Regions from separate parts of the Agrobacterium sp. rho-13.3 genome, predicted to be linked through region 1. Evidence: predicted binding sites of a transcription regulator. Region 1 holds the regulator's gene; each other region holds the start of a gene.
The links. Region 1 encodes PhoB, which activates phosphate uptake and scavenging genes when phosphate is short. Its sites were predicted from a motif close to TGTCATNNANCTGTCAT; they were not measured.
Positions count from the first base shown of each region.

Region 2: RMR16_RS08835 (DUF3419 family protein) is a predicted target of PhoB. The motif match lies at 3,714-3,730, and genes of this name have one in related genera.
Region 3: RMR16_RS21230 (acid phosphatase) is a predicted target of PhoB. The motif match lies at 3,654-3,670, and genes of this name have one in related genera.
Region 4: phnC (phosphonate ABC transporter ATP-binding protein) is a predicted target of PhoB. The motif match lies at 3,702-3,718, and genes of this name have one in related genera.

Region 1 covers NZ_CP192774.1:109,489-115,268, forward strand. The annotation lists gene pstC (phosphate ABC transporter permease subunit PstC) at 1-1,211, shown strand, start outside; gene pstA (phosphate ABC transporter permease PstA) at 1,208-2,530, shown strand; gene pstB (phosphate ABC transporter ATP-binding protein PstB) at 2,606-3,421, shown strand; gene phoU (phosphate signaling complex protein PhoU) at 3,507-4,223, shown strand; gene phoB (phosphate regulon transcriptional regulator PhoB) at 4,256-4,939, shown strand; gene RMR16_RS00560 (cold-shock protein) at 5,298-5,507, shown strand; gene RMR16_RS00565 (hypothetical protein) at 5,720-5,780, shown strand, end outside.
Region 2 covers NZ_CP192774.1:1,755,194-1,760,973, reverse strand. The annotation lists gene RMR16_RS08850 (lytic murein transglycosylase) at 1-423, opposite strand, end outside; gene RMR16_RS08845 (glycoside hydrolase family 25 protein) at 593-1,384, opposite strand; gene RMR16_RS08840 (class I SAM-dependent methyltransferase) at 1,744-2,421, opposite strand; gene RMR16_RS08835 (DUF3419 family protein) at 2,418-3,668, opposite strand; gene RMR16_RS08830 (lytic transglycosylase domain-containing protein) at 3,983-5,047, opposite strand; gene RMR16_RS08825 (LysE family translocator) at 5,171-5,780, opposite strand, start outside.
Region 3 covers NZ_CP192775.1:1,388,606-1,394,385, reverse strand. The annotation lists gene RMR16_RS21240 (hypothetical protein) at 1-2,016, opposite strand, end outside; gene RMR16_RS21235 (ABC transporter substrate-binding protein) at 2,210-3,490, shown strand; gene RMR16_RS21230 (acid phosphatase) at 3,764-5,740, shown strand.
Region 4 covers NZ_CP192774.1:2,934,530-2,940,309, reverse strand. The annotation lists gene RMR16_RS14240 (carbon-phosphorus lyase complex subunit PhnI) at 1-522, shown strand, start outside; gene RMR16_RS14235 (alpha-D-ribose 1-methylphosphonate 5-phosphate C-P-lyase PhnJ) at 672-1,574, shown strand; gene phnK (phosphonate C-P lyase system protein PhnK) at 1,571-2,347, shown strand; gene phnL (phosphonate C-P lyase system protein PhnL) at 2,352-3,059, shown strand; gene RMR16_RS14220 (DapH/DapD/GlmU-related protein) at 3,056-3,673, shown strand; gene phnC (phosphonate ABC transporter ATP-binding protein) at 3,776-4,636, shown strand; gene phnD (phosphonate ABC transporter substrate-binding protein) at 4,719-5,624, shown strand; gene phnE (phosphonate ABC transporter, permease protein PhnE) at 5,698-5,780, shown strand, end outside.

The sequences.
Region 1 (5,780 bases):
TGAGCTATGGCATGGTCGGCTCGATTGCCCGCGGCCTTTCGCTTCTGACGCCGGATGAGTTCAAGCAGGCGAAAGCCGATCCCGCCGCGGTGCGTCCGCTGCTCGGCGCCAAGGGCGTTGCCATCGCGGGTGATCCTCAGCCCTACATGATCGAGGCGGCCGAAACGCTCAACGCGCTGACGACAGCCAGCCGTATCGGGATGATCCTTGTGGTGTTCGGTGCAGCAATCGGTGGCGCAGTTTATGCTCTGCGCGGCATTGCACCACGGTTTCGTGCACGCAATACGGTCGAGAAAGTTATTCTCGGCGCTCTGGTGCTGGCGTCGTCCATCGCCATTCTCACGACGGTCGGCATCGTCCTGTCGATGCTGTCGGAGGCGATCCAGTTCTTCAACATGGTGCCGGCCCACGAGTTTTTCTTTGGAACCGTCTGGGATCCGCGTTTTGCTGCGGCTGGTTCCACGGATAGCTCGGGTCAGTTCGGTCTTATTCCTCTGCTGGCTGGTACGCTCTACATCGGCTTCGTCGCCATGGTGGTTGCCGTTCCGGTGGGTCTGTTTTCGGCCATCTACATGGCGGAATATGCCACGCCGCGTTTCCGCTCTGTGGTAAAGCCGCTGCTGGAAGTGCTGGCCGGTATTCCAACCATCGTTTACGGCTTCTTCGCGCTCACCACCGTTGGCCCGTTCCTGCGGGATATCTCCGCGCAGATCAACGGTCTGGCCACGGGCGACTACTCCAACTTCATTCAGGCACAGAGCGTCATCACCGCCGGTTTCGTCATGGGCATCATGTTGATCCCTTACGTCTCCTCGCTGTCGGATGACATCATCACCGCTGTTCCTGGAGCGATGCGTGACGGTTCGCTTGGACTTGGTGCGACGCGATCGGAAACGATCAAAAAGGTCATCCTTCCCGCCGCCCTTCCTGGCATCGTGGGCGCTATTTTGATGACCGGTTCGCGCGCCATCGGTGAAACGATGATTGTGGTTCTGGCTGCCGGTGTTGCCGCCCGCCTGCAACTCAACCCGTTCGAGCCGATGACGACTGTGACCGTCAAGATCGTCAGCCAGCTGACGGGTGACCTTGAGTTCACCTCGCCACAGACACTGGTTGCCTTCGCGCTTGGCATCACACTCTTTGCCATCACGCTTTGCCTCAATATCTACGCGCTCTATATTGTGCGCAAATACCGGGAGCAGTACGAATGACCGACATCGTGACTTCGGGTATCAATGCCCCAGCCGCAACGAAGAAGGTCCGTCGCGATATCGGCATCAAGCGCCGCTACGCCGCCGAGCGCCGCTTCCGGACTTACGGACTTGCCGCGATTTCCTTCGGCCTGCTTTTCCTGGCCCTGCTTCTCTGGTCCGTCGTCGGCAAAGGCTATACGGCCTTCCAGCAGACCATGATTACGGTGCCGGTCGAGTTCTCCGAAAAGGTTATCGACCCCGATAACGTCCGCGCCCAGAACCCAGGCAAGCTGATGACGGCCAACTATCCCGTCATCGCCCGCAATGCCGTGGCAAAGGTGCTGGGTGTTTCGCCGGATAACCGCGATGGTCTGAAAGCTGTCAACGCCTTGATTTCGGACAGTGTCCGCACCCAGCTTCGCGACATCGTCGTGTCCGATCCATCCGTGATCGGCACCACACGCAACGTGTCCCTGCTCGCTGCGGGAGATATCGACAGCGCCGTCAAAGGCCAGGTCGATCTCTCCGTGAACGAGGCGAACCGCCGCGTTTCCGATCAGCAGCTTGGCTGGATGAAACAACTGACCGATAGTGGCCAGATGGCCAAACAGTTCAACACCGGCATCTTCTTCAACGGCGCATCCAGCCGTCCGGAAGCCGCAGGTGTGGGCGTGGCCCTCATCGGCTCCTTCTACATGATGCTCATCGTGCTGGTGTTGTCGCTGCCGATCGGTGTTGCCGCGTCCATCTATCTGGAAGAGTTCGCACCGAAGAACCGCCTGACGGATCTTATCGAGGTCAATATCAACAACCTCGCTGCCGTTCCGTCCATTGTTTATGGTCTGCTTGGCCTTTCGGTGTTCATCAACTTCATGGGCTTTCCGCGCTCGGCCTCGCTGGTGGGTGGTCTGGTTCTCACGCTGATGACGCTGCCCACCATCATCATCGCCACCCGCGCTGCCCTGAAGGCCGTGCCGCCATCCATCCGCGCCGCAGCCCTTGGCCTTGGCGCGTCGAAAATGCAGACGATTTTCCACCATGTGCTGCCGCTGGCCATGCCCGGTATTCTGACCGGCACCATCATCGGTCTGGCACATGCCCTTGGCGAAACCGCACCGCTGCTGCTCATCGGCATGGTGGCCTTCGTCGCGAATTATCCGACAACACCCATGGATCCATCCACGGCCTTGCCGGTCCAGATTTACATGTGGGCGAACGAAGCTGAGCGTGCCTTTGTTGAAAGAACCTCTGGCGCTATCATCATCCTGCTTATGTTCCTCATCGTCATGAATGTTGGCGCAATCCTGTTGCGTCGCCGCTTTGAACGGCGCTGGTAGAGCATCTCCACACACAGTGGAGATGGTTTTTCCGTTCGGAAATGCGACGAAACGCTCTAAGAAGGAGCTGAAGCTATGAACATGTTGTCGGAAGCAGCAGTTGAAAAGGCGCTGGACAAGAAAATGAATGAAGTTTCATACAAGATGATCGGCAAGGACGTTTCCGTCTATTACGGTGAAAAACGCGCCCTTTACGATGTGAACCTGAACGTTCGCGAAAACACCGTTACCGCACTGATCGGTCCTTCGGGCTGCGGCAAGTCCACGTTCCTGCGCACATTGAACCGCATGAACGATACCATCGATGGCTGCCGCGTCACCGGCAAGATCACGCTGGATGAGGACGATGTTTACGATCCAGCCATCGATGTGGTGGAGCTGCGCGCCCGTGTTGGCATGGTGTTCCAGAAGCCGAACCCATTCCCGAAGACGATCTATGAAAACATCGCCTACGGCCCGCGCATCCATGGTCTTGCCCGCAACAAGGCGGATATGGACCAGATCGTTGAAGCCAGCTTGCAGAAGGCCGGTCTCTGGAACGAAGCCAAGGATCGCCTGCATGAATCCGGCACGGGTCTGTCCGGCGGTCAGCAGCAGCGTCTGTGCATCGCACGCGCCATCGCTGTTTCCCCTGAAGTCATCCTCATGGATGAGCCATGCTCGGCGCTGGACCCGATTGCGACGGCCAAGGTGGAGGAGTTGATCCACGAACTGCGCGCCAATTACACCATCGTCATCGTTACCCACTCCATGCAGCAGGCTGCCCGCGTTTCGCAGCGCACGGCCATGTTCCACCTCGGTCATCTGGTGGAAGAGAACGACACCGACAAGATGTTCACCAACCCGGATGACCAGCGCACACAGGACTACATCATGGGTCGCTTCGGCTGATCCAGCCATTGCTGTGAGGAAATCGCGCTGCCGCTTGAGCCTGATAGGGCTTGTGGAGCGCGCCACGAAACTGGAGAATTCGAACATGCCGACACATTCGCATATTATGTCCGCTTACGATGAAGAGCTGAAGTTCCTCAGCCGCCGCATTGCCGAAATGGGCGGTCTGGCTGAGCAGATGTGTGCCGATGCGGTGCGCGCGCTCGTCAATTCGGATATGGCGCTGGCCCAGAAGGTCATCTCGGATGATGCCATCCTCGATCACGCAGAACGCGAGATCGGCGATAAGGCCATCGTCACCATCGCCAAACGCCAGCCTATGGCGTCCGACCTGCGCGATATCATCGGTTCACTGCGCATCGCAGCCGATCTGGAGCGCGTTGGCGATCTGGGCAAGAACACGGCCAAGCGCGTGATCGCAGTGTCTGGAACCGGTGTGCCGCGCAAGCTGGCCCGCGGTCTGGAGCATCTGTCCGAACTGGCGCTGGTGCAGCTAAAAGAAGTGCTGGACGTCTATTCCACGCGCTCCGCAGAAAAGGCGCAGGCCATCCGCGAGCGCGACGAGGAAATCGACGCCATGTACACCTCGCTGTTCCGCGAGCTGTTGACCTACATGATGGAAGATCCGCGCAACATCACCACCTGCACACACCTCTTGTTCTGCGCCAAGAACATCGAGCGCGTCGGTGACCATGCCACCAACATCGCGGAAACCATCTATTATATGGCCACCGGCAGCCAGCCTGAGGGTGAGCGTCCGAAGGACGATAGTTCCAACACACTCGGCGCAGTCACCGAGTAAGCCACAGATAAGACTGGCGGAGTTTCATGCCCATGGTGCCGAAAATCGCAGTTGTTGAAGATGAAGAGGCTTTGAGCGTTCTTCTTCGCTACAATCTGGAATCCGAAGGTTACGACGTCGACACCATTCCGCGTGGTGACGAAGCGGAAATCCGCTTGCAGGAACGCACGCCGGACCTGCTGATCCTCGACTGGATGTTGCCCGGCGTTTCCGGCATCGAACTCTGCCGTCGCTTGCGGATGCGTCCAGAGACCGAACGCCTGCCGATCATCATGTTGACGGCACGCGGTGAGGAAAGCGAACGTGTTCGTGGCCTGGCAACGGGTGCGGATGACTATGTGGTCAAGCCGTTCTCCACGCCGGAGCTGATGGCGCGTGTGAAAGCCATGTTGCGCCGCGCCCGCCCGGAAGTGCTGTCTTCCGTGCTGAAATGTGGCGATATCGAACTGGATCGGGAAACCCACCGTGTTCACCGCAAGACCCGCGAAGTGCGCCTTGGGCCAACCGAGTTCCGCCTGCTGGAATTCCTGATGGCATCTCCCGGTCGTGTTTATTCGCGCTCCCAACTTCTCGATGGTGTCTGGGGTCACGATATCTATGTGGATGAACGCACCGTCGACGTCCATGTCGGGCGCCTGCGCAAAGCGCTCAACTTCTCCAATATGCAGGATGTGATCCGCACCGTGCGCGGCGCGGGATATTCCATGGAAGCGTGATAGCCAACAAGAGGCCACGTGATCATTAGCCTCCCCACCGTCGGGGAGGTGCCGGTAGGGCAAAGGGCGACGGATATTTCAGCGTCCGTATTCGCCGGGATTTACTTGCCCACAGCGCTGAATAAAGCCTTTTCAACCCGCGCTTGTTGACCCTGATATTTCATCAGCAAAAGATTAAATTTGACAATCAATCGCTAAAGCTATATCACTGCGATATCGATATTTTGCTTGCTGAGCTTTGGTTGCCGCGCGATTAGCACCGCGTTTTGAACTAACCCTTCCTTTCAAAAAAATCGCTATACTCGCACACAGGGCGTCAGTTCTGTGATCTATAACTTATGCTTTGAAAGGGTTCATTATGACCACAGGCACAGTAAAATGGTTTAACTCCACTAAGGGCTTCGGCTTCATTCAGCCTGACAACGGCGGCACAGACGCATTCGTACACATCTCCGCTGTAGAGCGTGCAGGTATGCGCGAAATCGTTGAAGGCCAGAAGCTGAGCTACGACCTTGAGCGCGACAACAAGTCGGGCAAAATGTCTGCTTGCAACCTTCAGGCTGCATAATTCGGAATCTGCTTTCCCTTGACCACGGATGTACTGGCACTGTTGAAAGCGTGAAACCAATCGAGGTCAGGCACATTGCCTGGCCTTTTTTTGTGCCGCTTGCCGGCCACCCCCTTGGGTCTCTGCGGACACTCTAGGCGACTGAATATACGCACCGGACTTGTCGAAAATCGTTCCGATTTTCAGGCCGATGCGATAGGAAGGGAATTCCAATGACTGATGCACATAGCAAGTCTCGCAAACAGGCCGAGATTGCGTTCGGCGCAACGCAAA
Region 2 (5,780 bases), 1.4 Mb from region 1:
GGTTTCCATGGCCCAGAACGCGGCGATGACGCCTGCTGGGACGCCGAATTCATCTTCCGCACGCTTGAAGGTGGAGGCGAACTCCTGAATCTTCTTGCGGCCAAGATCAAGGCGGCCCTGGCTGACCGTGCGCTGCGAGAACTCAACAAACGTCTGGCGGAACACGCCTTGGGCGCGGTCTCGCGACAGCACCTTCTGGTCGATTTGCGCGCCGGCCAAAGCCTTGTCCACGGCTTGCGCGGGAACGCCCTTGCCAACAGCCTCGGTTTTCACGCCCTGAAGAAATGCAGCAAGATCACCACCGCAGGCAACCTGCTTTGGATCATCCGGAGAAACAGCGGGCGTGACCGCAAGTGCAGAGCCGCAAGACAATGTGAACAGGGTGGCAGCAAGAACGAGGCTGCGAGGCGAAAAGCTGGACATTGGAATTCCTCAAATGTGCGATTTACCCCATGCGTTCCTGAAGATTTGTGGCGGAAGCGTGGGCGAGACCGTGGAAAAGCATAACCGAGTGGTTTGTTTCCATGGCCATGCGATTATTTCGCAGCACATCTGCCGGAATCGGCAGAAAAATCAAGTTGAATTGCTGTGATTAATTTCGGGGCTGGTTGGCAGAGGCCACCCATGTGCGCCAGTTCTTCTCGCTGCCTGCAAACACGTTGATATCCGTTGGCGTGCTGATGCCGGGAATGACGCCGGTGCCGGTATATTGCCAGAAGGCCCATTGGCGATCGCTGTAGATTTCTGCCGGATGGGCAGCCACCGAGCGGACCCAGAAATGGTAGTTCTTGAACTGGCCGACCAGATTGTCGCGGTGGAAATCGACGCTGGTGTAGATGATCGGGCGTTTGCCGTAATGGGCTTCGATGCGGCTGAGGAACCGCTGCATTTCGGAGCGCACCACGTCGGGCGAGGGGCGCGTTTTGCAGGTGGGGGAGGCCGGGTTCCATTCGACGTCGAGAACCGGCGGAAGCTTCATGGCTTCCTTCGGCACGTTGCGAATGAACCAGTCGGCCTGCGCATCGGCTGGCGCGCAGAAATAATAGAAATGGTAGGGCGCGTGGGGCACGCCTGCGGCTGCGGCCTGCCGCCAATAGTCATCAAATCGCGCATCCACACGGTCGGTGCCTTCGGTCGATTTGATGAAGGCGAAGGCGACGCCGGATTTGCGCACGGCAGCCCAATCGATATCGCCGTTCCATTTGGACACGTCGATGCCGTGGACTTCATGTTTGTGCGGTGATCTGGAGCCGAAATTCTGCGGATCATTATCCTTGAAGCGCGGCTTGGCGACGGATGCCGTTTCCAGAAAATCATAGCTGGTGGATGTGCAGCCGCTGAGCATCAGCATGGTCGTGAAAAGAGCCGGAAGAAGCCGCCGCATGATGAACCCAGTTGAAACGAATGAAATTCTCGCCGCCACCCTCGAAAGGGTGCCGTAATCCCCTGTTTACCATAACAGGGTAAACGAGATGTTATAGCAAGATGGGGTGGCGGGAAATCTGCGCTTCTGTGCGGCTTCGATCATCGTACACGGCTGAGTGTGTGGTTCACCCCCTCTGTCCTGCCGGACATCTCCCCCACAGGTGGGGAGATTGGCAAGACGCAAGCACCCCACGTCATCGGCAACGGTCAATATGGGCGAGACATCGCCACGATTCGATCTGCCTCCTTGTGGGGGAGATGTCCGGCAGGACAGAGGGGGGTAGGCCACACGCACTGCCGTGTATTGTGTTCGACGTTCTAACCTTTTGACAGCGTCAAAACCGCGCGCCAGGCATAGCCCCGTGCAACCGGCTCGAACTCCAGCCTTGCATTGTGGCTTCCGGCCAGGTTTTCCAGCACGTAACGCATATTGGCGCGGGGTGTGACGTGGAATTTGGTGAGCCATGCCTGAAGCAGATTGCGGAACCAGCGCGGCATTCCTTCCTGCTGGCCGAAATCCACGATGTGCAGCGAGCCGCCGGGCGCGAGCGACAGGAGGGCGCGTTCGACCGCTTTTTCCCATTCCGGGATCATCGATACGGCATAGGAAATCATGATGCGGTCGAAACCACTGCCGCGGGCAAACTCGCTGAGCTTGAAGGTGGTGGCGTCGGACACGCGCAGGATAGGGCGTTCTTTACGTCCGCCGAAATTCTCGCTGGCGGTGGTCAGCATTTCGGATGAAATGTCGAGACCATAAAGTTTTGCGGTCGGAAAGAGTTTAGACGCCAGCAGAAGATTGCGTCCCGTGCCGCAGCCGACTTCCAGCAGGCTGCCACCGTCCGGGATATCCAGCTTCTGAATGGTGCGGTCGCGGCCCAAAAGGTAATATTTGCGGGTGATGTCATAAATGTGCCGCTGGTGACGGTACATGCGGTCCATCAGGCCCGCGTGGTGTGCATTGCCGAGGCTGATATTGTCGCCGACGCTCTTCATGCCGATGTCCTCTGGTAAATATGGAAGCCGCCATAAATGGCCGAGCGGTCACGGGCGTTCAGTTCGTGGGAGCGCTCTGCGAGATAGGACCACTGGGCGCGGATATCGGGCGAAAGACGGCCTTCGATCACGCTTTTTTCGGCAGCCGTGCGGAAAATGACGCGGGCATCCGGTGCCGAGGTGCGGCTGATCTGCGACCAAAGTTCGTTGATCTGCACATCGCTCATCCAGTCCTGCGCATCCAGCAGCACATAACGATCGACGGAGGAGGCGGGCTTGGAGGCCAGCAGTTCGGTGAAGGTGGCGTGATGCACGGAAACGTGAGAGGCGTTTTCGCGGATCGCCTGATAATAATCGGTCCGCAGATAATCGGGCAGAGTGCCTTCCTGCTCTTGCGGGTAACGGCGGGCAAAGGCCTGCCACGCAAAATAATTGTCTTTCAGCGGAAAATCGCAGGCGAGCTTTTCCAGACGCTGGCGCAGCACCGGGGCAATGGTGTTGCCGTCCGAGAGGCTGGCAAGCTCGTCATACTGGCGCGGCGGAATGCCGAGGCCGAACAGGGAGCTTTTGCGCTTCGTCAGCCAGCGGATCATCGGTTTGTTGAAAAGGGGGGCGACCTTCTCGTCGAAGAACTGGCGCTGCTCATCCATCGAGCGCGTCTTGGCAATATCCTGAAGCTTGACGCCGTGCAGGCGCGCCAGCACATGTCCAACGCCGATGAAACGACCGAGAAGGCCGGTGCGATAGATATTGCGGTTGAACACGGAGATGCGACGACGGCCTGACATGGTGCGTTTCGACCAGTAGGCGCGGGTCTGGGCATCCAGGTTTGGCGCGATGAAGCGGTCGTAGCCTTCGCTGTTGGAGCGGACGTTGGCGATGCCGAACTGGCGCACGACATCGCCGTGATTCGGCAGGTGGCGGAAGGCGGCGAGTTTCAGCTTGTTGAGCGCGATGTGGTGCGGGTTCAGATCAACCACATCGATATGCGAGGGGTTGCGCGAAAGGTAAGCCAGCACGTTGCAGCCGCCGGAACCTATCGTAACGATGCTGTGGCCTTCAGCCAGTTCCATCGCCTGCATGTCCACTTCCGGGTCTTCCCAGATTTGCGGATAGACGAGGCCGGAAAACAGCACGCCGAACAGGCGCTCCGACAATCCGCTGGTGGACAATGCCTTATGCTGGAGAAGGGCATTCTTGAGCTTGGCGTTCTTGCTGAAGCCGGTGTCGGGTGCGGCGTTCGTCATCTGATTCCACCTCTCGTTCGGGTGAGAGGCGTTTAGCGCTGTGACGCAACAGTTTGATGACGGGGGCTTTGGACCATTGCTAAGCTGGCTTGCGGAGCACATTAAACGTCATCGCCCGTGGCTCACCCCCCTCTGTCCTGCCGGACATCTCCCCCTCAGGTGGGGAGATCGGCAAGTGGCGACCTCTCGGCCATCTTCAACGCTGCGGATGACGTGGAAAGCATGCGTCTATCCGATCTCCCCCCCTTGAGGGGGAGATGTCCGGGATGACGGAGGGAGGGCTCGGTATGATGGAATTTTGATGTCCGCTCGTCTTACTTCCGCAGAACGTGCAACATGCCCTTGCGCTTGGCGTCGTAATAATAGCCGCGGGCATAGAGCCGCACGGCGTTGTCGCGGTCATTGTCGGCGACGAGCCATGCGCCGCGCAGGTATTTGACGGCGTATTTCAGGTTTGTTTCGGCGTCGAACAGGCCGGAGGCGGGGCCGTCGAAGCCCATGGAGCGGGCGGTGGCGTGTTTGATCTGCATCAGGCCGAAATGGCCGCCATTGACCGCGCCGGGATTATAGCGGCTTTCACGCATGACCACGCGGTGGACCAGATCTTCCGGCACATTATACATGGTGGCGTATTTGGTAATCAGTCCGCTCAGCTTCTGGCGGCCCATCATGGATGGGGCATCCAACGGCGCGGTGAGGGTTTCCCGTGTGCCTATGGCGGCAAGGGCGGCGTTTTGCGGTGCAGAAGCATAGGCCAGCATTGCGCCCTGTGGCTTCGGCACGGGAATGACGCTCTGCTGCTTCATCATTTCTTCCGTCAGCGGTATGGCTGCGGCGGAGGGTGTGCCGGGCGCGCCCGGTGCTGGCGGGAAGCTGCCTTTGAGCGCGACGACCTGCGGAAGTGCTGCGGCACCGGTTGGTTTGGCTAATGCCGTTGTTGTTGTTGGAACGAGGGCTGTGGTGGCGGTTGGCGCGGGCGCGGCGAGTGCGACCTGTTGCACTTGCGGCTGCGGCGGCTGCATCTGCGTGGAGATGGCTGCTGCGGCTGCAATTTCCGATGCGGGGGGAAGAGCGACGCGACCGCCTTTGACGGCTGCTGTCGAGGGAAGTTCCTGGGCCGTTGCCGCGGCGACCTGGGGAGCGGCGGTGGCCGATTCTACGCCCGGTACTGCGGTTGATGCATTTACTGTGGTCGCTGCATTGGCCGTTTCGGTTGCCGTACCCTCCGGTTTTGCCGGGGCGGCTGCGATTTTAGGCGATTCGATATCCGCTTTGGATGAGACTTCGACGCTTGTGCATCCTGCCAGTGTGAGCGCAATGCCCACGGTGGACGACAAAAATAGCGCCGATTTTCGGCGAAAATTGCCTGAAATTTTCATTCTGCCGCCTTTGAGTGCGCCTGTCGTTCGATACCCCCGTTCCGAACGAAGCAGGCAGTCCCTATTGGGCGATCATTAACCTATTGTCATGTTAGCGGCAAGCCGCGACTTTTAACGGGATTTTCAGGCCGCGATTCGGCGATATCCGGCGGTCACGGCGCGGCCTGCGATAAAGTGCGTTCTTCTGGGATTGCGCACCTTTTTGGTGGCCGACATGCGGCGCACCGACGCGATGGTAAAGCGCGCAAATGATGCCTGTGCGCAGAGGCAAACCAACGCGACGAGCAAAACGACGGCCTGCATTTGCAACACCATTTCAATGACATTGCGCGTGCCGTTGAGGAATTGCAGAAGGAACGCGATGAAAAAGCCGAAGTAGCGCAGCCGAAGCGCCGCAAGGATGAAACAATCCGCAAAAATGCTGCCGAAGCTTTTTCCGCGCAGATTGTCGTTGTCGGCATTGGCTTCCCGCGCGGCCGGTGTGGCAATTGTCCACAGGCTGAACAGCATCAGCCAGCCCGTGCCGGCCCACTGCACGACTTCAAGGAAGGATGACGGCAGAAATTCTGCGCCGGTGACGAAGATGGAGGCTGCGGTGACGGTGGTGACGATGCCTAATGTCGCGCCCATGATGGACGCGGTGAAACCGCGTTTTCCGCGTATGGCGGCATAGCTCGCAACTTTGAAGGAAATGGGCGAGGGAAGTGCAAACAGAATGGCACAGGCTGTACAG
Region 3 (5,780 bases), on a different replicon from region 1:
CGGTAGAATTCCGTTGCCCGCCCAATAGGATGGGCGTTGCGATCCCCAAGGATCGTCCTCACCGGGATGGTTCACCCACAGCCGCGCCATGGGGTGGCCAATCAGCTTGATGTCGAGAACATGCTGCTGGTGTCCCTTTTTGCCGGTCTTGTGGTCCACAACGGTGGAAAGCTGTGCGGCTTCGTTTTTGAACAGCACGAGTTTTCCCGGCTCCAGCCCCTGAGCGTACCGCGCCTCAACGACGCGACCTGCCTCCAGCTGCGCAAGTGCGGCCAGATGGGCGGGCGGCACATAGTCACCGCAACACAACATCGGCAGCGAGGCCACGCCACCATTAAGCCAGCCTGTGCCAAATGCCACCTGTGCAAAGGGCGCAAGTTCGGTCAGAGGTCCAGCGCGCAACTCCTTGTCGTAGGATCTCCCCTGCGACCCCGATGGAACGCCGCCCAATGTATGGAGGGCGATCATCTCGAAAATCAGATCGAGCTGATGACGGGCGCGTGCAGCAAGGCCCGGCTCGGCCCAATGTTCAATGGCAAGAAGACCGATGAAATCGACCGGATAATAGGCAGCGGAATTCCATTCCGCCAATCCATGTGCCTCAACGCTGTCGAACCAGCGATCGAGACGTTCTTGCGCCAATTCCGCCTGCTGCGCGCCGGTGCGACCGGAGGCGGAAAATACGGCGTCCGGCAGATAACGCCCTGCCAGCAACTGGCTGGTGTGGAAGCAGAGAACATGGTTCTCGCTCCAGAACCACATGACGTCATTGCCGGGTTCATCGACCCAATACCGGTAATTTATGATGGAGGTCTTGATCCGTTCCAGCATGTCCGCAGGCAGGCGGTCTCCATAGGCACGGACCAGCCAGAGCAATGGCACGAGAATGAAATCGGAGCAATCTTCCCGGCGGTCGATGGAGTTCAGCGTGGAATCGACAATGCCAGAGATCGTTTCGATATCGTCATCACCGACGGCGATCATCGCCAATGCGCGGCCGATACGCCATGCACCGAAACGCGCGCTGAACGCCAGTGCCGCGTTCTTTCTCTGCGCAATGTCCGCTGGTCCGGCAGTCGCGGACACGTCGGTCATGAACGCAGCGTCGATAGACCGCTCCACGGTTCCAGAACCGGAACCGATGGTCAGTTTGACGCCGTGATATCCCTCTGCGATGCCCAGCGTTTCCGGTATCGTTAGCGACGTTTGGCCCGCAGCCAAGCCCCTGTCGACATTCACCAGCACGGCGTGTTCGTGGCCATGGCTTTTGACCATGACATTGACCGGCAAATCCTTGGTCGGGGCAACATCGAATATAAGTTGCAACGGCTCGCCTGCGAAAACGTCCTGTGTGGGTCTGATATCGCGAACCAGATCGGCAAGACGTTTCGTTTCCTGTTGGTCCAGCGCAACCGGCAATGCGACCGCCAGAGGTGTCTCATCGGTCACTTCAAGCTCGAAGAACCAGATAATATCCCGTTCGGCCAGATCTTCGCAGTGCAGCAGAATTTCGTTGTCGCCTGCGGCAAGCTCAAGCACGATATCGCTCTTGCTTTCGACATTGCGAATGAACGGCTCGAAACGGACCTGCTCCACGCCATTGACCCAAATTCTGACGCCGCCACAGGTGAAAAGTCGAAAACTGGCTTTGCGCGCAGCGTCGGTGTGGAATGTCCCCTTCAGCCAGCGACGGACATGGGTTGGAACATGCCAGAATCCGGTAAACTCCACGCGGCGGTTGGAGCCGGGTAAATTCAAATGGGAAACATGCCAGTCGGCCTCGGCGGCAATGCCGCGCCCGATCATATGCTGCTGAAACGCCTTGCGGCATGGCAAATCGCCGACATCCACAAATCCGTTGATAAAGCGGTAATTGACGCGATCTTCTGCTGGCGCAGCAATACCGGGATAGCTGGTTTCCAGTAAATCCGATACCATCCACGCCGTTACCGTCTCGCCTTTGCGGACGATATAAGACGGCTCAGACTTTGCCTTGGCCACATGCACATTCGTCATAATGGATCGCCTCCCGTCGATCTTTATGAAATTATTTTCATAACTGAAACTCTTGACCGACACATCAAAATGTCGCGTTGAGGCAAAACAAATAGCTTGACGTTCGCTGTGTCAAGTCGCAAAACAAAAGAAATCGAGAACAGCAGAGGAGCTACGCCTCGATTTATGAAATTGTTTTCATTGGGAGGATTGAATGCTGAAATATTTTTCAGGCGTAAGCGCCGTAGTCATCGCGTCGGTCGCTGGTCTTGCGACTGCACATGCAGAAACCAGAACAATCACGTTTCTCTTTACGGATGACGACCAAGGCTACGTGCAGAGAATGTCCGAGCTGAGCAAGGAGTTCGAGACAGCCAATCCCGGCGTGAAGGTGAATTTCATCTCCTCCGGTTACGACGCCGTTTCCAAACAATTGCCAGTGCAATTGGCTGTTGGCGAAGGCCCGGATGTTGCCAAAATTACCGACTGGCAGCTCGCACCCTACTATCTCGACATGCGCCCTTACATGAAGGACGCCGAAGCCTACGCAAAGCTCCATGGCGTCAGCCTTGAGCAGCTTCGCCTGCCCAACATCAACGATCCAAAATCCATCAATGGTTATGTGGCATCGCAGACCCTGAACCTGCCTTTCGTCAACAAGACGCTGTTTGAGCAGGCGGGCGAACCCCTGCCCGGCCCCACGGCAAAACTCAGCGAGATTGTTGAAGCATCCGCACGCGTTGCCAAGGCGACGGGCGTGCAGATTCCCTTCACCATGGACCGTTCCGGCCACCGCTTTTCCGGCGGCGCTTTTGCCTATGGCTCCAAATATGTGAAGGACGGAAAGTTCACATTCCCGGATGATGCGGCGAAGAAATACATCTCCGACGTTTATTCCTGGACGCAGAACGGCAGCTTCCCCAAGGAAATGTGGGGCGCCGCAGGTGGCTCCCAGTACAAGGGCATGGGTGACGAGTTCGTCAACGGCAATGTCGTGACCTATCTTGCAGGCAACTGGATGGTTAATCCGTTCCAGACCAAGATTGGCGATGCCTTTGAATGGACCGCCATCAACGCGCCGTGCGGCGAAGCGGCCTGCTCCGCAATGCCGGGCGCAACGGCCATCGTTGGCTTCAAGCGCACCAAATATCCTGAAGACGTGGCTCACTTCATCGAGTTTCTGGGCTCTGAAAAGGTTCAGCGTGAAATCGCTGAGAACTACGTGATCCTGACCGGCGCGGAGATCGTCAACCCGAACTACAAGCTGAAAAGCGAAAGCGCAAAAGCATCCATGAAGGTGTTTTTGGACAACAAGAAAAACGTGCCGTCCGCTGCGCGTGATTTCGAAAAGACCAAGGGCGGATCGGCGCTTTACCAGCAGATCGTTCAGCGCATGAGCCAGCTCATCGTCGGTGAACTGACGTTGGACCAGACCTATAAGGTTCTGGAAGATGATGTTGCAAAGATCAACGACGCCGTGGCGGTGAAGAAATAATCGCGGCTGATGACAGAGGCGAAACGGCGCGATAGACGCTACGAAGTTTCGCCCCCAACCTATGATTTGCCCGCAGGACACGTCGGGCAAATCATTGTTTTATTCAGAAACCTGCACCGGCTGGGCGGCCTTTCCCGCCCCGTGCGTTTCATTCGTCAGCGCTTGTAAAAAAACTGTCACCGACCCGAGGCATTTTGCCGGGCGTCGACTCACTGTCTGGCGACAACCCTGTTTTGCAAACCCACTTCGCAAAAAATGAATAAGGAAGCTGTCATGGCCAATCTGTGCGCCTATTTCCCATTGCTGCGCTCCACTCTGCTTGCATCCGTCGCTGTGTTCGGCATCGCTTCACATGCGCAAGCATTTGACACCAACGCGCCTTCAGGCCTTGGCTACACCATTGCCGTGCCGGAGCCCGCCGTCAAATATCCGCTGCCCATGGTGGACAACTACCGCAACCAGACTGGCAAGAATGCCAGGGGCGAAGACGTCCGCGCTTATGACGACAAAGACAATCCCATCATCGAAATCCTGTCCGGCTTCAACCGCATCTGGACGCTTGGTGATGAACAATGGGCTGATGGTGGTGCCAATGGCGATGGCCCGACAGATTTCAGCAAGGTAAAAATACTGAATGCCGACGTTTGGGCCGAAAACATGCGTTACGTCCTTTCGGTCACGGGCAAAAACCGCACGGAAGCGGCCGCGCTGGACGCCTATCTGAACGATCGCCGTTCGCAGGGCTATAGCGTGATTGAAGGCATGGGGCCGCTGGCGGCTTGGTATCGCGAAGGGGCCGGAGCAACGACGACCATCAACCACACTTTGAAAGACTTCAACGTCAATGAAGTCATCACAAAAAAGGAAGACGACAAAGGCACGGAAGCCGGTTCGCCAGACTCCGAACTGAAGAACTTCGTGACCTTCATGAAGGTGATCCGTGGTCCTGAAGGCACGACATCGCCCGCGAAATATTTCTACTCGACGCCGCGCCCATGGCGCATGAACGCCAAGGGCGAAGTGATCGAAACCGGCACTGAAACAATCGGCGACCGGACATTCGAGCGTTATGAAACGGAAGCGGACGTTACCGTACCAGCCTTGCGATACGCGCGTGAAAACCGTGGCCGTCTGAAAGATGGTGGTTTTCCAAGTGGTCACACCAATGCCGCTTATCTCTCAGCCATCGCCTACGCCTATGCCGTGCCGGAGCGCTTTGCCGAATTGCTGACGAATGCGTCTGAACTCGGTGAAAGCCGCGTCGTCGCGGGTATGCATTCACCGCTTGACGTGATCGGCGGACGGATTACCGCAACAGCCATGGCCGCTGCCATGTTGCAGGACGCAAAGAACGCGGAGGTCAAAAAGGCGGCTTATGACGACGTGCAGGCCTATTTCAAAAAGCGCCTGCCGCAAGGACAATCGCTGGAGAGCTTTGCGCACAGCGCAGCACTTTCCGAAGATCGCTTTGCAGACGAGGCCGTCAACAAGACCGATTTCCGCAAACGCATGACATTCTCGTTCAGCCGTGATCCCGCCGCACCGGACGCTGCGATGATCGTGCCGCAGGGCGCGGAAGTGTTGCTGGAAACACGTCTACCCTATCTGAATGCCGAGCAGCGTCGTGCGGTTCTTTTCTCCACCGGCATCGAATCCGGTTATCCCTTGCTGGATGACAGCAATGGCTGGGGCCGCATCAACCTCGTTGCCGCCGCCGCCGGTTATGGCGCGTTCCATGGCGATGTGACTGTGACACTGGATGCAGCCGCTGACGGTTTCAGCGCTGCGGACCGGTGGACGAACGATATTTCCGGCGCGGGCCGTCTTGTGAAATCGGGAAGCGGAGCGCTTGGTCTTAATGGCAACAACAGCTATTCCGGCGGCACGGTTCTGACGGATGGAACGCTGACGGCCTCTTCCAAAACGGCACTTGGAACCGGCAATGTTCTGGTCTCTGGCGGAACATTGAAACTGGACGCGTCTGAAGGTCTGAATATCGGTGGAGACTATACCCAGACCGGTGGAACCTTGGCCTTGGACGCGAAAGCGCCCCTGCGGATCACCGGTAAAGCGACGATCAGCAACACAGTCCTCCATCTCAGCTTCAATGGCGATGTACCAGCTGCAGGCTCCAGGTTCGAAGTTCTTGCAGCAGACGGGCTGAGCGGCTCCTTCACCTCGATAGAGTCTGATGCCGTCAAAATCCGGCCTGTTTACACCGGCGCCAGCCTTTTCGTCGTGGTTGAATAACCAACAAGAACCTCTTTGCGGGGCGCGGTCTCAAGCGGAC
Region 4 (5,780 bases), 260 kb from region 1:
TCTCTGGCACGCGGCGATGAAGGTTTTCTTCTGGCGCTCGCCTATTCCACCCAGCGTGGTTATGGGCGCAACCACCCCTTCGTCGGGGAAATTCGCATCGGTGATGTAGAGATTGATCTGGATGTGCCGGAGCTGGGTTTTGCCGTTTCAATTGGTGATATTCAGGTGACCGAATGCCAGATGGTCAACCAGTTCAAAGGCTCGGCCAAAGCGCCCCCGCAATTTACACGCGGCTACGGGCTGGTTTTTGGCCAGAGCGAACGTAAGGCCATGGCCATGTCACTGGTGGATCGGGCGCTGCGCGCAGACGAATTTGGAGAAGACAGAACCGCACCAGCGCAGGACGAGGAATTCGTGATTTCTCACGCTGACAACGTGCAGGCAACGGGTTTCGTAGAGCACCTCAAGCTACCGCATTATGTGGATTTTCAAGCGGAGCTTGGTTTGGTTCGAAAGATGCGCGCCGATTTCGAAGCGGCGCACAATGACCTCATAGATCGGCTTTCAGATGCCGCAGAGTAATGTCTTAGCGATTTCCGTGTTCGCCAAACCAGTATGCGCAGCAAACGCTGGACGCTGCAAACACAGTGAAGAACATCGCGATGAGAATACCGATTTCCATATGCCTGTACTCCTGACGTCCGTGTTGATCTACGGAAGGACAATGCACAATGTTTGAAGAAGTTTCATTTGATGAAGGATTGGCGAGCTACAACTTCGCCTATCTGGACGAACAGACCAAGCGAATGATCCGCCGCGCCATCCTCAAAGCCATCGCCATTCCCGGTTATCAGGTGCCGTTTGCATCGCGGGAAATGCCTATGCCTTACGGCTGGGGAACGGGTGGCGTGCAGGTCACAGCCGCCATCATTGGCCCGTATGATGTGTTGAAGGTGATCGATCAGGGTGCTGACGACACGACCAATGCGGTATCCATCCGCGCCTTCTTCCAGAAGGTCGCCAATGTCGCCGTTACCACCCACACCAAGGACGCCACCATCATCCAGACCCGCCACCGGGTTCCCGAAGAAGGGCTGAGCGAAGGTCAGGTTCTGGTCTATCAGGTGCCGATCCCCGAGCCATTGCGCTTTCTGGAACCACGCGAAACCGAAACTCGCGTCATGCATGCGCTGGAAGAATATGGCCTGATGCATGTGCGGCTCTACGAGGACATCGCCCATAATGGCCGCATTTCGCGCACCTATGCCTATCCGGTGAAGGTTGCTGGTCGTTACGTGATGGACCCCTCACCCACACCAAAATTCGACAATCCAAAAATGCACATGTCGGAAGCCTTGCAGCTTTTTGGCGCGGGTCGCGAAAAGCGCATTTATGCGGTGCCGCCATTCACTGAGGTCGTCAGTCTTGATTTCGAGGATCATCCCTTCGAAATCCAGACCTTCGACAAACCCTGTGCGCTGTGCGGCGGGGAGAACGTCTATCTCGACGAGGTGGTGCTGGATGACAAGGGCGGGCGCATGTTCGTCTGCTCCGATACCGACCATTGCGAAGACCGCCGCGCCCATGGCCACCGTGGCACCATGCTGGCCGATATCAAGGAGGCCGCCGAATGAGCGACGCACCGCTTCTGAAAGTTCGCGACGTTTCGAAATATTATGGCGACCGCGCCGGTTGCCGCAATGTGTCCTTCGAGCTTTGGCCCGGCGAAGTTCTGGCCATTGTCGGGGAATCCGGCTCCGGGAAAACCACCCTACTCAACTGCATTTCCACGCGGTTGATGCCCACCACCGGCAGCGTCGAATATCGTATGCGCGATGGCTCCATGCGTGATCTCTACCATATGAGCGAGGCCGAGCGCCGTCTGCTGATGCGCACCGACTGGGGTTTCGTGCACCAGAACCCGGCGGATGGCCTACGAATGACCGTATCAGCCGGGGCCAATGTGGGTGAACGTCTGATGGCCATCGGCAACCGCCACTACGGCAATATCCGCAACGAGGCCAGCGAATGGCTGGAGCGGGTGGAAATCGGCACCGACCGGATTGACGACGAGCCACGGGCGTTTTCTGGCGGCATGCGGCAGCGCTTGCAGATCGCCCGTAATCTCGTGACCTCGCCGCGTCTCATTTTTATGGATGAGCCGACCGGTGGTCTGGATGTCTCGGTTCAGGCACGGCTGCTTGATCTCGTGCGCGGTCTGGTCAACGACCTCGGCCTGTCGGTCATCGTCGTCACGCATGATCTGGCCGTTGCGCGTCTGCTGTCTCACCGCATGATGGTGATGAAGGACGGCAATGTCATCGAGCATGGTCTGACCGACCGGGTGCTGGACGACCCGCGTGAGCCTTACACCCAGCTTCTCGTTTCCTCTATTTTGCAGGTGTAATCCCATGCCGACACCTCTCGTTGTTTCTGAAGTCTTCAAAAGCTTCACCATGCATCTGCGTGATGGCATCGAATTGCCCGTCGTGCGTGATGTGAGCTTTTCCGTCGCCGCTGGCGAATGCGTCGTGCTGGGCGGCCCGTCCGGCATCGGCAAAAGCTCCATTTTGAAAATGCTCTATGGCAACTACGCCATCGATAGAGGCCAAATCCTCGTCAAGCACGACGGTCAGGTCATCGATATCGGCAGCGCGTTGCCACGCTCTATCCTTGAAATTCGTCATCGCACGATAGGCTATGTCAGCCAGTTCCTGCGCACCGTTCCGCGTGTCGCGGCCATCGATGTGGTGGCAGAGCCGCTTGTCGCACGCAAGGTGCCAGCTGAGCAAGCACGCGAAAAGGCCGGCGAACTTCTGGCCAGGCTCAACCTGCCGCGTGAACTTTGGTCCCTTCCACCAGCGACCTTTTCGGGCGGCGAACAGCAGCGCGTCAACATCGCCCGTGGGTTCATTACAGACCACACCATTCTGCTGCTGGACGAACCGACCGCGTCACTGGATGCCGCCAATCGCCGTGTGGTGGTGGAGATGATCCGGCAAAAGAAAGAACAGGGCACCGCCCTTCTCGGTATTTTCCATGATGAAGAAGTCCGCGAAGCCGTGGCCGACCGCATTCTCGATGTCAGCCAGTTTTCACCACGAAAGGCCGCAGCATGAGCGTCAAGGTCGGTATCGAACCCGCCATTCACGAAACGGCCCGCGTTACCAACTCCACGATTGGCCGATACACCGAAATCTCGGAGCGCTGCCGCCTCGAAGAAGTCGAGATGGGTGATTACTCTTACATCATGCAGGACGGCGCAGTCTGGTGCACGACCATTGGCAAGTTCGTCAATATTGCAGCATCGGTGCGTATCAACGCCACCAACCACCCCACATGGCGCGCAACCCTGCACCATTTCACCTATCGCGCTGCAAGCTATTGGGACGACGCCGAGAACGAGACGGAGTTTTTCGAGGCCCGCCGCGCAAAGCGTGTGGTGATCGGCCACGATGTCTGGATCGGCCATGGCGTAACCATTCTTCCCGGTGTGACGGTTGGTAATGGTGCGGTAATCGGTGCTGGTGCTGTGGTGGCCAAGGATGTCGCGCCCTACACCATTGTCGGCGGTGTTCCGACAAAGCTCATTAAGGAGCGTTTTCCCGCAGAACTCGGACAACGCATGGACCGTCTGGGATGGTGGGACTGGGATCATGCGCGACTGCGTACTGCACTGGATGACTTTCGTGCACTCGGCGCTGCGGAGTTTGTGACGAGATACGGCGGGTAGCATTCACGAGTTCGCACTGTAATATTTTCTTCATCAAACTGACATTCGCATTTCACGCACCGCTGATACGCCGCTTCCAACGAATAAGGTTGGGTTTGGCACATGAGTTTTCAGCTTAGACAGGTCACACGGCGCTTCGGCAATCACTTGGCCGTCGATGCCGTGACTGTCGATATTCCTCAAGGCCAGATGGTTGGCGTAATTGGCCGCTCAGGCGCTGGAAAATCCACTCTGTTGCGCATGATCAACCGTCTTGCCGACCCGTCCTCCGGCTCCATCCATTTTAATGATAGTGAAGTGTCATCGCTTAAAGGCGCGGCACTACGCAACTGGCAGCGCGACTGCGCGATGATTTTTCAGCAGTTCAATCTCGTTCCACGCCTCGATGTTTTGACCAATGTGATGCTCGGTCGTCTCAATCACCGCTCGTCGGTTCTGAGCCTTCTGGGCATTTTCTCCACCGAAGAGCGCCTTATGGCGATCTCGGCGCTGGAGCGGTTGGGCATCGAGCATGTTGCCATGCAGGCGGCAGGCACCCTATCCGGTGGACAGCAGCAGCGCGTGGCGATTGCCCGTGCACTCATGCAATCTCCCCGCATGCTTTTGGCCGACGAGCCGATTGCCTCGCTTGATCCCCTCAATGCGAAGATCGTGATGGATGCGTTGCGCGATATCAATGAGCGCGAAGGCATTACCGTCATCACCAACCTGCACACGCTGGATACGGCGCGCAATTATTGCGAACGCATCATCGGAATGGCCGCTGGTCGCGTTGTTTTCGATGGCACGCCAAACGAACTGACCGCGAGCGCCGTGAAGGCGATTTACGGCACGGATCAGCAAGGCGCTGGCATTGATGAGACCATGACATCGACCAGCATCAATATTGAAGGCGCGCAACTTCCCGCACGCCTTGCAACGCAATCTGCCGGTCCGGAGCCCTTGGCTATGGCTGGGCTCTGATCTGCGCATCGTTTTCGCCCGCGTAAAGGGCATCCATCTCAGGCAACAAACTCCGGTTCGCCGGAAAACAGGAGAGAAATCCATGTTGAAGAAAATTCTTCTATCGGCAGTCGCCATCGGTGTGCTTGCCGGTTCCGCCATGGCACAGGACGTCAAGGTTCTGCGCATCGGTCTCGATGGTTCTGAAAACGCGTCCGACCAGCTGCGCAATGCGCAGTGCATTGCCGATGGCCTGAAGGCTTCGACCGGCGTTTCCGAAGTACAGATTTTTCCTTCGCCAGATTATAACGGCGTTATTCAGGGCCTGCTCGGCGGCACCATCGATATCGCTTCCATGGGCGCTTCTTCCTATGCCAAAATCGCCCTTCAGGACCCGAAGGCCGTCGATCCAATCCTGACCTACACAGGCTCTGACGGTTCCAGCGGTTATTACTCCATCATGGTTGCCCGCAAGGACAGCGGCATCAAGTCTCTGGCCGATGCCAAGGGCAAGAAAATCGGTTTTGCCGACCCAGACAGCACCTCCGGCTACCTCGTTCCAAACGTGTCTCTGCCAAAGGAAATCGGCGCACCGGTCAAGGAATATTTCTCTGAAACCGGTTTCGGTGGCGGTCATGAGAACCTCGTTCTCGCCGTTCTCGACAAGAAGTTCGATGTCGGCACCACCTTCGGCTCTGGCGTTGGCAAGTGGGAAGATGGCTACACCGGCGGCAACCTTCACCAGATGGTCGCCAAGGGCAATCTCGACATGGACGATATCGTCGAAGTCTGGAAGTCACCGCTGATCCCGAACGGCCCGCTGATGGTTGCCAACAAGGTTGGTGAACCCATGAAGCAGAAGATCGAAGACTTCTTCCTTGAACTGCCGAAGAAGGACCTGGCCTGCTTCCAGGGCTTCACGCAGGGTAAAAACAAGGACTACATCAAGGTTGATGCGTCCTTCTACCAGACCATCGTTGACGCCCGTAAGTCCATCATAGGCGGCTGATCGCCCGCAATATCAAGAGAACGGCGGTGTCATGAGGACGCCGCCGTTTTTCTAAGAGAAGGACTTGGAAGATATGGTCAGTACAGTAACGCCAGGGCAGCATGGTGGCTTGAGCGAAGCCTCGCAAACCATGATGCGCCACTACCGGCAACAGTT